DNA from 3 places in the Ruegeria sp. YS9 genome. Region 3 is predicted to be linked to each of the others. Evidence: riboswitches for the same ligand, from Rfam matches in the RefSeq annotation. Region 3 holds a riboswitch; each other region holds the start of a gene.

Region 1 (4,147 bases), on a different replicon from region 3:
ACACCTCGATATACCGGATCGTGAACATCAGCAGGTAAACCAGCTTTTCCGGGCACCGCAGACGATGCAAGGCGTGACCCAGAGTGACTGGCTCCATCGTGCCGACCAAAACCATCAGGGACAGGATCACGGCATTGGCGGTCAAAGCAATCTCGACCGCTTTCCAGAAACCCTGCCAGCTTGCGGGGAATCCCCAAAGCGTGAACATCGGGGCTCCGGGCATGGAAAAGGGCAGCAGGACCAGCATGAACAGGATGAACCCATCCATCATGGCCATTCGCTTCAACGTCTTTCGCCACGGCAGACGGGAAACTATCAGAAGCGAAAGCGACACTGTCAGCGCCACGCAAAGCGCGCCGAGGGATGACAGCGCCACGGTCACGACAGCAAAAGCAACCGCCATGACGATACGCATCCGGGGATCCAGCTGGCTGATCAGACCGTCCGGCCCGTCACCGGCTTCGGCCAGTGTTTTTTCTTGGTGCCCCAGAACGTGTGCCATCAGGACGCCAGCTTGCGGCGGGCCGCCATGTAAAAGCCCAGACCGAACAGACCAACGATGTACCCGATCCCGCCAAGGATGGTTTGCAGGTCATTCTGTTCGCGATAGGCCGCAATCTCGCGCCTGAGCGGGCGCAATTCATCACGCACGGCTTTGGCGATAACCTGCTGTTCTTCGACGCTGAGAGAAGCCGCCGAACCGCTGGCCGGTGTCAAAGCAGCCGAAGACGAGTCTCCGGTTTCTGCCACGGCAACACCCAGAACCCGCGCGACATCTTCGGCAGACATCGTGACTTCGGCCACATGCCCGGCGCCAAGGTCAGCAAAGAAGGTGTGCGCCACGGCCGAGGTCGGCGTGTAGACAAAGAAACCGTCCGCATCCGTGACCGATCGACCCAGCTCGGCCCCGTCCGGGCCGGTGACAATGACCTCGGTCCCGCTTGCCATATCACCGTTGGAAAAGCCGATCTCGCCCTCGATCACGTCTCCCGACTCGAAAACGCCGGCTATGACCTTGTGCGCCAGGGCAGGCACGGGCGCACAGCACACAGCCAGTATGACAACCAGATGTTTCATGTGGTTGCTCCTCTGAAAAACAGTTCGGGCTTGACCTTGCGCGCCAACAAGACGGCGAACCCGGTCAAAATCGCCTCGATGGCCATGACTGGAATATGGGCGAAGAAAACAAGCTTGGCAGCGGGCAGGAACTCATCCCCCGACAGCGCCAGGGAAATCGCGACCATGCCGGTTGTCGCCGCAATTGCAAATGCGCCGCCGACACCACCCCAAATCGCACCATGCAAAGGTGTCCCGCGCGCGATCAGACGACCGAACAGCATTCCGGCCACCACCGCGGGCAGGGCGATATTGACGGTGTTGATCCCCAGCACCGTCAACCCGCCAAAGCCGAAAAAGACCGCCTGTAACAAAAGCCCGACGAACAAAGCCGGGAATGCGGCCCAACCAAGCAGCAGCCCGGCCATGCCGTTGAGGATCAAATGGACCGACGACGGACCAATGGGTACGTGGATCAACGATGCTACGAAGAAACTGGCTGACAGCACACCGGCAGTGGGGATGCGATCAAGATCCAGAGACCTGAGACCCATGGCGATCCCGCCCGCGGCCGCTATGGCGCCGCCAACAACAACCGGGTTGGAAAGGGCTCCGTCGACGATGTGCATTCGGGGTTACTCCAGATCCCAGGCGCGAATCCAGATCACCGCATCCTGGCTGAGTTCTTTGCCCTCATGTTCGGTTGCCGGACCGGAACCAAGTGCTGCGAAACCCCAGTAGCCGGCTTTTGGAACGCCGAACGAAAAATACCCGTTGTCGTCAGATATGGCGACCACCGCACCACCCGGCATAGGGGACACTTTCGGTGCAGAAGCGGCCGCGCTGTCCATGTCGGGTTCGGCGGCCATGTATTCGATCTCGATCTCGGCCCCCGCAACCGGCTGACCATCAGCCAGCACACGGCCCGTGAAGGTTGAACCCGCGATGATGTTGGTCGGCTTGTTCAGCGGGATAATCTCGGTCGGCAGACCCACGGGATTCATCCAGTCGGTCGGTAATTCGTTGCGGTTCAGGAAGGCTTTGGTGAGCTGTTGGATATAGATGTCTTCGGATTCCTCATAGTAAGGCTGAGGAACCGTCACCAGCACATAGTCACCCGACCGTTTGACCGGGACACTGCCTTTGAACGCCGCGCCCTCGTTTTGCCCGCCGGTGAACCGGATAGGTTCCAGCGTATCCAGCAAATCGGTCTTTTCACCGTTGTGGATCACATAGAATTCCTGCGGCTTTTCCAGATCCATGACATGGCCGTTTTCGAACGGATGCCAGAAAACCAGCTTGACCGGCACATCACCCGGTTTCTCGATCATGGTGTCGGTGGTGTATTCCAAAAGGAAATGCGCATTTGCCATGGCAGGAAGTGCCATCACGGCAGCGGCTGCACTGAGCAGCGTTTTCATGAACAGTCGTCCTTGTCCCGTCGCGCCAATCCCGGCGCGAAATTCGTTTTGACCACGGGACATTCGACGCCAAATTACCCTTTCAGGCATCCTGGTCCGACGCACATCCCGTCGCCGATTAGGAGTGCCCGTTAGAGGGCACATGTCCGGCAGGTATCCTGACTTGCGGGTCAAAGCGTTGGACTGGCCTTCCCGGGCAAACCCCAGTGGCGTTTCAGCCCTGCTCGCCGCTTACAGTTGCGGGTGCAGTTGCGGAATTGGGCCTGAGCCCGCACCGCATTCCCTATTGATTCCAGAGCAAGCCCCGGAACCGGACATGCCGAGCGGCTTGCCAGACAACTCAGCCCTCGGTCAACGAAAATGTGCCGTGGCCGTCGAAAAAATGCTGAATTCGGCAGTTCGGGCGGGTAAATCGACTTCGTGAAAAATCCAAGGCAGCAGGATGATTTCATGCCTAAGCTTCTGAAAGATACCGTTCCGACAACGGCAGGCTTGCCGCGCCCAGTGAGCGTGCTTCCGGGCCCACGGTCCCTTCCAGCACCACGGGGCGCTCAAGACCGGTCAGGTTCAGCTTGGACAGTTTGTCTTCGACCATTTCAACCAAACGCGCCTTGATGTCCTGCGGCATCCAGCCGTCAATCTTCACGCATTCGAAATCTATCAGGCTACAGGATGAGACAATCGCATGGGCAATCCCGCTCGCCGTCCGTTTCAACCAGTTTTCCAGTTGAACATTTGGCACATCCCAACGTTCGGTCGTTTCCCATAAAGACTGCGAGGTCGCCCCTGCTGTCGTGATCGCACGCTCGAGCACATAAAGGCTGGCCACGTCGATAAGCGGCCTGACACCGCCCGTACCATCCGGCACAGGCAGGGGGCCGATCGCCCCCGAGTTTCCACGCCCCGAAAAGATCGCGCCATTGAGAACCACACCGCCGCCAATGAAAAACCCGATATAGAAATACAGAAAATCCCTTGGTCCATCGGCCGGACCGAATACCAGTTCCGCACCACAAGCCGCCGTTGCGTCATTTTGCAGAAAAACCGGCATATCGAGGCGACCAGCCAGGTCAGCCTTCAGGTCTGATACGCGCCACGGGTCCATTTCTTCCTGAGGAACCTGAAGGGCCTGGGCCCAGTCCCACAGGTAGAACGGCATGGCAATTCCAAGACCCGCAATCCTGCCTTTGGCCTCGGGCGACATGGATGACATCATTTTGCCCAGACTCTGCGTGGAAAACTCCAAAGTGGCTTTCGGCGTTGGATAGTCATAGGTTCGCCGCTTGCGTTGCCGCACGTTTCCCACAAAGTCAGTCAAAACCAGCTCGGTACTGCGGCGCCCGACCTTGAGCCCAAAGAAAAACGCACCATCCGGGTTGAGACGCATGGGAACGGAAGGTTGCCCGACTTTCCCGCGGACCGGTTCACCGCGCAGAAGCAACCCATCCTTTTCCAATTGACGCATGATGACGGAAACCGTTTGTGCCGACAGTCCCGTCATGCGCGCGAGTTCGGACTTCGCAAGGGCCTGATGACGTCGGACAAGCGACAACACCAGCCGTTCGTTGCGGGCCCGCATGCCGCTTTGATTGGTTCCGCGCACCACTGACCCCTGTGAACCAATCGAATTTTTCCGTGATGATTTTTCCGGCACGACCACCCCTTTCCTG
Region 2 (4,147 bases), on a different replicon from region 3:
GGGTGGTCCCGTAGACGATGGACAACAGCAAAAGGGCGGTCAGAACAACCGCCCCCAGCAAAATCAAACGGCCCAATTGGACCATATCAGTTGATCTCCGGGTGCATCGCCTTCGCCATCTTCTCGATCGCCTCGATATTTGCCGGACCGGGCGTCAGTTCCTCGTAACGCAGGCCAATCCAGCGCTCGTTCTTTACCGCGTCCGTTTGTGACATCACCGGGTGATCCTTGAGGAACTGGAAAGTGTCCTCTGCGCCGTTGCCGGACTGATAGTCGAGCAGCACCAGAAATTCCGGGTTGGCCGCGGCGACGGCCTCCCACGACGTGCGGCCCCAGCTGGTATCCAGATCATGCGTCACGCTCTCGCCACCCGCGGCTGCGATCATTGCATCGGGAATGGCGAACTTGCCGGCGGTAAACGGAGCATCGGCCGGCCCGTCCAGCAGGAACACGCGGGGCTTTGCCAGATCGGCTGTTTTTGCTTCGATGGCGGACAGTTGGTCCTTCCAGCGGGCAACCAGCGCCTCGGCCTTGTCCTCGACCTGCATGACCGTGCCCAGACGCAGAACGTCATCAAACAACAGGTTCATGCTGGCCTCGGGGCGATCCTTGTCCAGATGCACGCAGCTTTCGGACAGGATCATGGTCTTGATACCAAAGGGTTCCAGCGTGTCGGGCGTGACGTCACCGCCGGGTTTCATGCCATAGTACCAACCGGCAAAAAACAGATCGGGTTCGACGGCCACAAGGTTTTCAATGGTCGGGTATTTGGGGGCAAGCTCTGGGATATCGCCACGCTGAGCATCAAAATCAGGGCTTGTTTTGTACCAGCCGGTAATTCCGGTAAGCCCCACGATCTTGTCCTGAAGGCCGAGCGCAAAGGCCATATCCGTCATGTTCATGTCATGCACGACCAGACGTTCCGGCGCCGAGTCAAAAGCCAGCGGTTCGCCGCAATTGTCCACGGTGACGCCCTCTGCTGCCACCCCACTTGCCAAGCCAGCGAAGACGACCACTGGCCAGAGTTTCTGCATCATATGTAAGCTCCTGTTATTATGACAGTTTCCGTTTTCGGATATCCAGTGCGGGGATCATGCGGCCTTCGTGCTGAAAGCACAGATAATCCACGCCGAATGTCTCACGCACCCGGTCTGGGGTCAGAACTTCGCCAACAGGCCCGAACCCTGTCAGACGCGTGGCTTTCATCAACGCCACATGGCTGGCGAATTCCGGGATCATGACCAGATCATGGACGATCATGACGACCGTTACCCCCAGATCAGCGACCAGAGACAGCATGTGCCCCTTGGCATCGGGGTCCAGATGGTTGGTTGGCTCGTCCAGAAACAGCAACGACGGATTCTGGGCCAGCGCGCGCGCGATATGTGCGCGCTGACGTTCTCCGCCCGACAGTTGACCCATCGTCTTGTTGGCAAAATGCGACAGCTCGGTCGTCGTCAGCACCCGTTCAAGATCAGCCTTGTGCTGAGCCACCGAACGTTCGCCCTGAATCGGGATTTGTCCCAGCGCAACGTAGTCTTGCAGGCGCATCCGTCCGTCGGGCATTTCCTGCTGTCCGACCACAGCAATGGAGCGGGCGCGTTGGCGGGCGGACAGGGTACGAAGGCTTTGGCCTTCTATCCAAACATCACCCAAGGCAATCCGTTCAATCCCGCACAGCAGTTTCAATAGAGTGGTCTTACCGGCGCCGTTCGGCCCGGCGATTGCCAGAATTGATCCTTCTTCCAGACGAAAGGATACATCCTGCAACAGGATATCACCATTGAGCGCGTAGTACTCCAGATCCTCGGCAACCAGAAAGCTCATGATGTCCCTCGGGATGGCAAAGCGGGTATTCGCGACAGGGTCTTTGCGAAAAGGGCAGGAGGGCGGTCCGAAGCGCTGGTCCAGCCATCGTCGCTGTCGCCGAACTGGGTCGCGAATTCGACCAGGGCATCCAGGTCGTGTGATGTCTTAATGTCGCCGAACAGGTACTGCGCTTTGCCTGCGGCCTGAAATCCGACGGTCATGGCCCGTTCACAACCTGCCATACAGGCCACCATTCGGGTTTCAAAACCGTCAGGCAGCTGAGCATCCAGCGCGTCTTGCGCAGCCTCGGCAGGCATCGTCCCCTGACATGTTGAACAGATCAGAACGTAGTGATCAGAATAGCAGGTCATTGCCGTCTCCGTCGTTTGCCAGATGCAGACAGAGGGCACATACCCAGATATTACGCAAACGCGCCATCAAGCCTCCTTCGGGGACGCCCCGCCCCGGGTTGGTTACCATGCGATGGCAGGTCTCCTGACTTGCGGGTCAAGGCTCGGCCCACCTTCCCAACCCATACGGGTCAGTGGTGAAGTGGCGTCGCTCTCCGCTTACAGTTGCGGGGGCAGTCACGGACTTGGCACATTCCAGCGCCGCACCGTGTTCCCATTTTCATCCCTTACGGAACCATCCCGCTCAGCTAGTCCGGCTATGCCAGACTTGTCAAGCGGCAGGCGAAAGGGTGGTGGATGGAATTGCAACAGTTGAGCCAGCGATCCTGCTGCGCCAGCCCGGACCGAACGGTGTCAATAGTCTGATACAAGAAGAAAATCCGGATCGGTATCTTCCTCGACCTTCGAAAACCGTGGGATCGGCTCTTCGAACACATTGTCCGTACGGTCGTCATTCACGGTCGATACCTCGCCAATAAGGCAATCGCCGCGCTCGGCCCAGAAAGCGTGCCAGATGCCGGGCATCAAAGTTACGCTTTGCCCCGGCTTCAGCCGCAAGTGTTCTCCGGGTTGCAAGGTTACAGGGCAGGCATCGCTTGGGACCGTCACCGGGTTGTCGCGGTCGACGCCACCGTTTGGATCCGAGGCATGGATTTCCAGAACGAGGTCGCCGCCGCCCCGGTTTATGATGTCTTCTGCCTTGACGATATGCCGGTGCATCGGAGAAAGCTGATTGTCTTTCGAGATCAGTAGTTTCTCCGCATAGAGCATCCCGCGCCCGGATTTCAGATCCTTCGCCTCGCCATTGCGCAGAGTGAACAGAAACAGTCCAAGTTCGTCGAAACGGCCTTGTGCGTAATCGGTTATGTCCCATCCCAGCCCGCGGCCGCGGATCGTTTCCGCCAGAGGGCTGCGCATTTTCTCGGGCGACCAATCCGCAAAGGGTGGCAACACGGCACCGAAGGACTGAATGAATGCTTGTGCCTGGGTCTTGATACGGTTGATTTCGGATCGTTTCATCATGCCATCCCGCAGGTCAAAGCTCGTGCGCCCAGGGGGGTTCCGCCCCGGCTCGGGAAACGGTCACGGCCGCCACGTCAGCGCCCAGCTCCATGGCTGCTTGCAGGCTTTCAGCCGTCAATCCGCGCAGACCTGATTTGGTCAGATGCCCTGCACGGCTGAGACCGGTCAGGACGCCGGCGTTGAACGTGTCACCTGCGCCGATCGTGTCGACCACTTCAACGGGCTTCACAGGAACCGAGACTTCGGAACCATCCGCCAGATAGCCGTGCGCCCCGTCGCTGCCACGCGTGACGATGACAACGGAAGGACCCGCCTGCAACAGCACAGACGCCTTCGCGTCTTCGGATTCAGCGCCCGGAATGATCCAGTCCAGGTCCTCGTCTGAAACCTTGACGATATCCGCTTGTGAGATCATGCGGTTCAAACGCGCTCTGAACCGGGTTTGATCCTTGATGAAACCCGGGCGGATATTCGGATCCAGCATCACCGCCCGGTCGGAACCGTGGCGGTCCAGAAGGGCGGCATAGGCATCTGCGCAAGGTTCACAGGCAAGGCTGATTCCGCCGAGATACAGGGCTGAGACAGCAGGAAGCTGATCGGGCATGTCTTCTGGCAGCAACATCCGGCCCGCGGTGTTTTCATCAACAAAGCTGTAAGTCGCGTGCCCTTCCGAGAGCTGCACAAAGGCAAGCGTGGTAGGACGGTCCGAGATGATCACATGTGTCGTGTCCACATGACTGGCTTTCAGCGCATCGATCAATTGCTGGCCGAACATGTCCGATGACAAACCTGTCAGCATCCCAACCGGAACACCCAGACGTCCCATCGCGACGGCTGTGTTCAGAACTGCACCACCGGTATGTGGCACAAAGCCCAGTGCACCCGACACGGTCGGTTCTGAGATC
Region 3 (4,147 bases):
CGTTGCTCAACGAGCCTTTCGTCAAAGATGTCATTAGCGGCCACTAATTGCAGCGCCTGGAAAACCGAAACTGGCTATCTCAGCTTGCGGAGGAGCGGCTTCATTGTCCCGGTATTCCGTAACCCTCAGCGATGACGGCCGATCTCTGTTGTATTTTTGTTGAATGAGAGAATTGCGATCAGCTTACCCTCTAATTCGCTCTGTTAGCTATGCCGGGCTGGTGATGGCGTGGATGCTCTGATGCTGTCAACTAAGGAAGAAATACCAAAGAATCTGCAAATTTTTGCCGCTTTACCCCTAGAGGCTAAGAAGCTGTTGCAATTCCCCTAAGCACATGAAGGCTTGGAATAAAACACATTGGCCGGGGAAGTTTGGATACTTTAGAGGAACGAGCATGGAGAAGGCAGATATGACAAATCCCACTTTAGTTCAGGGAGTGTTATCGAAAAACCTGCTGGGTTATCTCCCAATGGTCTGTTTTATATGCAGCTTTTTTGTGTCTGCCGCTGCGTCGCAAGCATCTGAGCTTCCCTCGATCGGTCTTGATAGAAAGATTGAAGCGCCATCGGGTGCCAAAACACTATGCAAAGATTATTCGTGGGCGTGCGCGAGCGCTCGTAGTTCTGGTCTCTCCGTGGCGCAAGAAAATCAGATCGTTAAAACGATCAACACGCGCGTCAATCGAAGGATTCGTGCCGTTTCGGATCAAAGCCAATATGGGACAAAGGAGTACTGGACACTGCCGACGCAAGGGTCAGGAGATTGCGAAGACTTCGCTTTGCAAAAGAAGTTTGAACTTGTGCAGAATGGTTTGGATCCTACGAAGCTACTAATTGCGACTGTCTTGGACACCAATCGCAATGGCCATGCTGTTCTTGTCTATCGCTCGAGTGAAGGCGACTTGGTTCTGGACAATGTTACCAACAGGATCAAAACGTGGAAGGAAACCAGGTATCTATTCCTAAGAATACAGGACCCACTACACCCTGACCGTTGGGTGCAGGTTTTTAGCGGCTAAAAGCAAATGTGGCGCGCCCTCGAGACGCGCCACGATAAGCTTTGGTCCTGCGACTACCAGTTGTTTCGCGGCAACCCCAGTTTAGGGCACCGCTTCAAACTTTGGTCAAGCTTCCGCAGCGTTGTACAAGCGCGGAGTCACCAGACCTGTGCTGTTCAAACCGCGCATCGCCTTGGCTGCCGCAAGCACTGCTAGATCAGCAATCGGCTCGATGACTATTACCAGCATATAGGCACCGCCAAAGGACAGAACCGACGCCATAGTTTCAGCACCAAATCCCTGGCCGTAGAAAGCCCAGAACGCAACCCATGCGACTACTCCCCCCTGATACATCGCACTCAGGGCAAGAGCTTGGCCATATTTGAGGTCAACATATGCTGTACCGGGTGCAATGATGCGGCTGGCCAATGCTTGTAGCGCAAATAGCGGCACCAGCAGAGTGGTTAGGTTGATGAAGTACTGCGGAAGATCGAACGGGGCAAAAAACACCCCCTGAATCAGCAGACCGGCTGCCAATCCAAAAGCCGCGGGTGCAGCACCGAGAAGCAGGAACAGCGTCGACCCCAGAATGAAGTGGACTTCAGAGACACCAACCGGGAAGTGTGGCAGGACTTCAAAGAAAAGGAAGACACCAACGGTGGCGAGCACCGAGCGCATGACAAAAGATGCAGGTCCATTCGCACGCAATGTGGAAAACGTTTCTTTCGCTGCGTAAGTAGCCGCGCCTGCGGCGGTAACATAGGAAAGCGCGATTTTGGCACCATTCACGATGCCCGGTTCGATGTGCATTTTATTTCTCCCTACCGCCTCACCCGGCGGCTTGTCAGGTTGAATCGGCCGTAAGGCCGACAGATACAGTCTGGGCATAGCCCGGCGTTTTACGGCAGGTCTCCTGACTCGCGGGTGCTCGCTCCGCCAACCTTCCCGGTTCCATTACGAACCAGTGGTGTCTTGGCATCGCTCTCCGCTCACAGTTGCGGGGGCAGTTACGGAATTGGCGCCGTTAAAAACACCGAACCGTATTCCCATTTAATCCTTTTGGCTTCCGCCATCAGGAACCGAAAACAATTCACCGCTACAATGGCGGCTTCGTTTCTGTCAATTGTCTTTGCGACCTAGTCCGAAGTAGACTCGACCGAAGTAGGGTTCACGCAACCGGCGACATGGTCGACTAGGTAAACCAAGTGTTACCTGAAGCCTCTTGAAGCTCTAGCTGCTAGAGGCTTTAAGACTCGAATTTGATCGCGAAAATGCGATGCAAATACATTAAACTTGTGAACCAGGACGAGATCTATGCTGACAAGGCGCCATTTCATTCAATCAACCACTGCGCTGTTCTCCGCGTCTGCGGCCAGTCCATTGATCGCCAAAACATGGCCAACCTCGTCGCAAAAGACCTATTGGGACAGCCAGGTCACGCCATTTGATTACGATCCAGCGACCTCAAATCCATGGGGCGTTCATGACCGTTTTTTACCACGACGTGTCGTAGCAAATGATGGTTTGGTTCCTGGTGACATCCATGTCGATGCCGTCGCGCGCTATCTTTACCATATCGAGGAAGGCGGGACAGCAATGCGCTATGGCGTAGCGATCGCGCGTGGGAACCTTTACGAGCCCGGTACCTATGCTATCCGGCGCAAGGTCGAGTGGCCACATTGGACACCAACGGCTTCAATGATCGAGCGCAACCCCGAATACGCGGAATTTCGGGATGGCATGGAACCCGGGCCAAGTAATGCTCTCGGCTCTCGAGCCCTTTATCTATACGTTGGGGATCGAGATACTTATCTCAGAATCCACGGTACACCTCAGCCCAGAAGCATCGGTGGTCGCGCAAGTTCTGGATGTGTTAGAATGATCATGGCCCATATCAATGATCTCTACCCACATGTAAAAATCGGCTCGACCGCATACTTATACTCGGCCGAAGATAGCGTCACAGCCCGCTCATAAATTTTGGGCAGCGTAGGTGGACGTCGCTGCCCTCTTTTTTTATCAGGCGTCGCGCGCGGCGCAGATCGGAGCGCCATTCGTCGCGCGCAATGGTACCAATGTCGTCTCGACAGGTCCGCTGTGCTCATACCAGAAGCAATTGTCATCTGGTAAAAGGCGTGCCGTAGCCAGATCCTGCCCCGGCCCTGCCAGTGCAACGACCGAATCTGGCAGGTTACCTGGTTCGAATGCTTTGCTTTTGCCCCCTGTGAACTGGGCTGAGCAACCGGCAGTAATCGAGACTAACGTGATGGTAATTGCGATCCGTTTCTGCATTGACCTGTTCCAAATTTTTTACGTCTTCTGCGACTAGATTGCATTCACGCGGCCAGCCCGCAAGAAGGAATGAAGCATCAATATCGCGGGCAACGAACCGGATTGAAAAAAAATTGAAAAAGGTATTGAAGCTCTAGTTGCTGTAGGAACTATTTGCAAAGGACCGCAGAGATTCTTGAGGTCTAACTATGTCATCCGATACCCACAACCACGACCATGACCACGAAAATAGACAAGGTCACAACGCGTGCGGCAGTAGCGGGTGTGGTGACATCGCGCCCGTCGGTCCGATTCCCGAAGGTGGCAGAAGCTTTCAGGTCTCTGGCCTTGATTGCGCCGAAGAGGTTGCGATCCTGAACCGGGTTATCGGCCCGAAAGTTGGTGGTGAAGAGCATCTCGCTTTTGATGTCATCAACGGTCGAATGACGCTTCTTGAAAGTGCTGCCAAGATGTCTGACGAAGATGTCATGCTGCTGGTTGCCAGTACTGGTATGACCGCCAAACCATGGGATGACGGAAATGCCGCTCAGGACCAGGCGGCGCATATTGCACGTCAGCGGCGGTTCACCATCCTCAGCGGAGGGTTTTGGGCAGCGGGTTTTGGCTGGCACATTTTCGAAACAGGCATGGGCGGTGCGCTCGGGCTGTTTTCGGGACATGGTGAGGTTCCGATGCCTTTGCCCGAGGCAGCTTTGTTCGCGGTCGCGATCTTGTTTGGCGTCTGGCTGGTGGCGCCCAAGGCCTGGTCTTCGGCGCGACGCCTTTCACCGGATATGAACCTGCTGATGGTGGTTGCCGTCTGTGGCGCTATCGCTTTGGGCGAGTTCTTCGAAGCGGCAACGGTGGCATTCTTCTTTT

Evidence for each region. A riboswitch is a leader RNA that binds a small molecule or an ion and turns the genes downstream of it on or off. The one in region 3 is predicted to bind cobalamin.
Region 1: another riboswitch for cobalamin. It lies ahead of NOR97_RS17550 (DUF4198 domain-containing protein); the one in region 3 lies ahead of NOR97_RS20220 (energy-coupling factor ABC transporter permease).
Region 2: another riboswitch for cobalamin. It lies ahead of NOR97_RS18665 (DUF1636 domain-containing protein); the one in region 3 lies ahead of NOR97_RS20220 (energy-coupling factor ABC transporter permease).

What each region holds. Positions count from the first base shown of each region.
Region 1 covers NZ_CP102410.1:262,699-266,845, reverse strand. Annotated here, with positions in the region: gene cbiQ (cobalt ECF transporter T component CbiQ) at 1-502, opposite strand, end outside; gene NOR97_RS17560 (cobalt ABC transporter permease) at 502-1,077, opposite strand; gene cbiM (cobalt transporter CbiM) at 1,074-1,685, opposite strand; gene NOR97_RS17550 (DUF4198 domain-containing protein) at 1,692-2,477, opposite strand; cobalamin riboswitch at 2,608-2,807, opposite strand; gene NOR97_RS17545 (ROK family transcriptional regulator) at 2,932-4,056, opposite strand.
Region 2 covers NZ_CP102410.1:519,359-523,505, reverse strand. Annotated here, with positions in the region: gene NOR97_RS18680 (iron ABC transporter permease) at 1-85, opposite strand, end outside; gene NOR97_RS18675 (ABC transporter substrate-binding protein) at 87-1,037, opposite strand; gene NOR97_RS18670 (ABC transporter ATP-binding protein) at 1,054-1,827, opposite strand; gene NOR97_RS18665 (DUF1636 domain-containing protein) at 1,824-2,180, opposite strand; cobalamin riboswitch at 2,277-2,474, opposite strand; gene NOR97_RS18660 (D-lyxose/D-mannose family sugar isomerase) at 2,574-3,239, opposite strand; gene NOR97_RS18655 (carbohydrate kinase) at 3,256-4,147, opposite strand, start outside.
Region 3 covers NZ_CP102411.1:97,253-101,399, reverse strand. Annotated here, with positions in the region: gene NOR97_RS20230 (MerR family transcriptional regulator) at 1-47, shown strand, start outside; gene NOR97_RS20225 (transglutaminase-like cysteine peptidase) at 395-1,018, shown strand; gene NOR97_RS20220 (energy-coupling factor ABC transporter permease) at 1,124-1,807, opposite strand; cobalamin riboswitch at 1,883-2,096, opposite strand; gene NOR97_RS20215 (L,D-transpeptidase) at 2,312-2,974, shown strand; gene NOR97_RS20210 (hypothetical protein) at 3,017-3,289, opposite strand; gene NOR97_RS20205 (cation-translocating P-type ATPase) at 3,478-4,147, shown strand, end outside.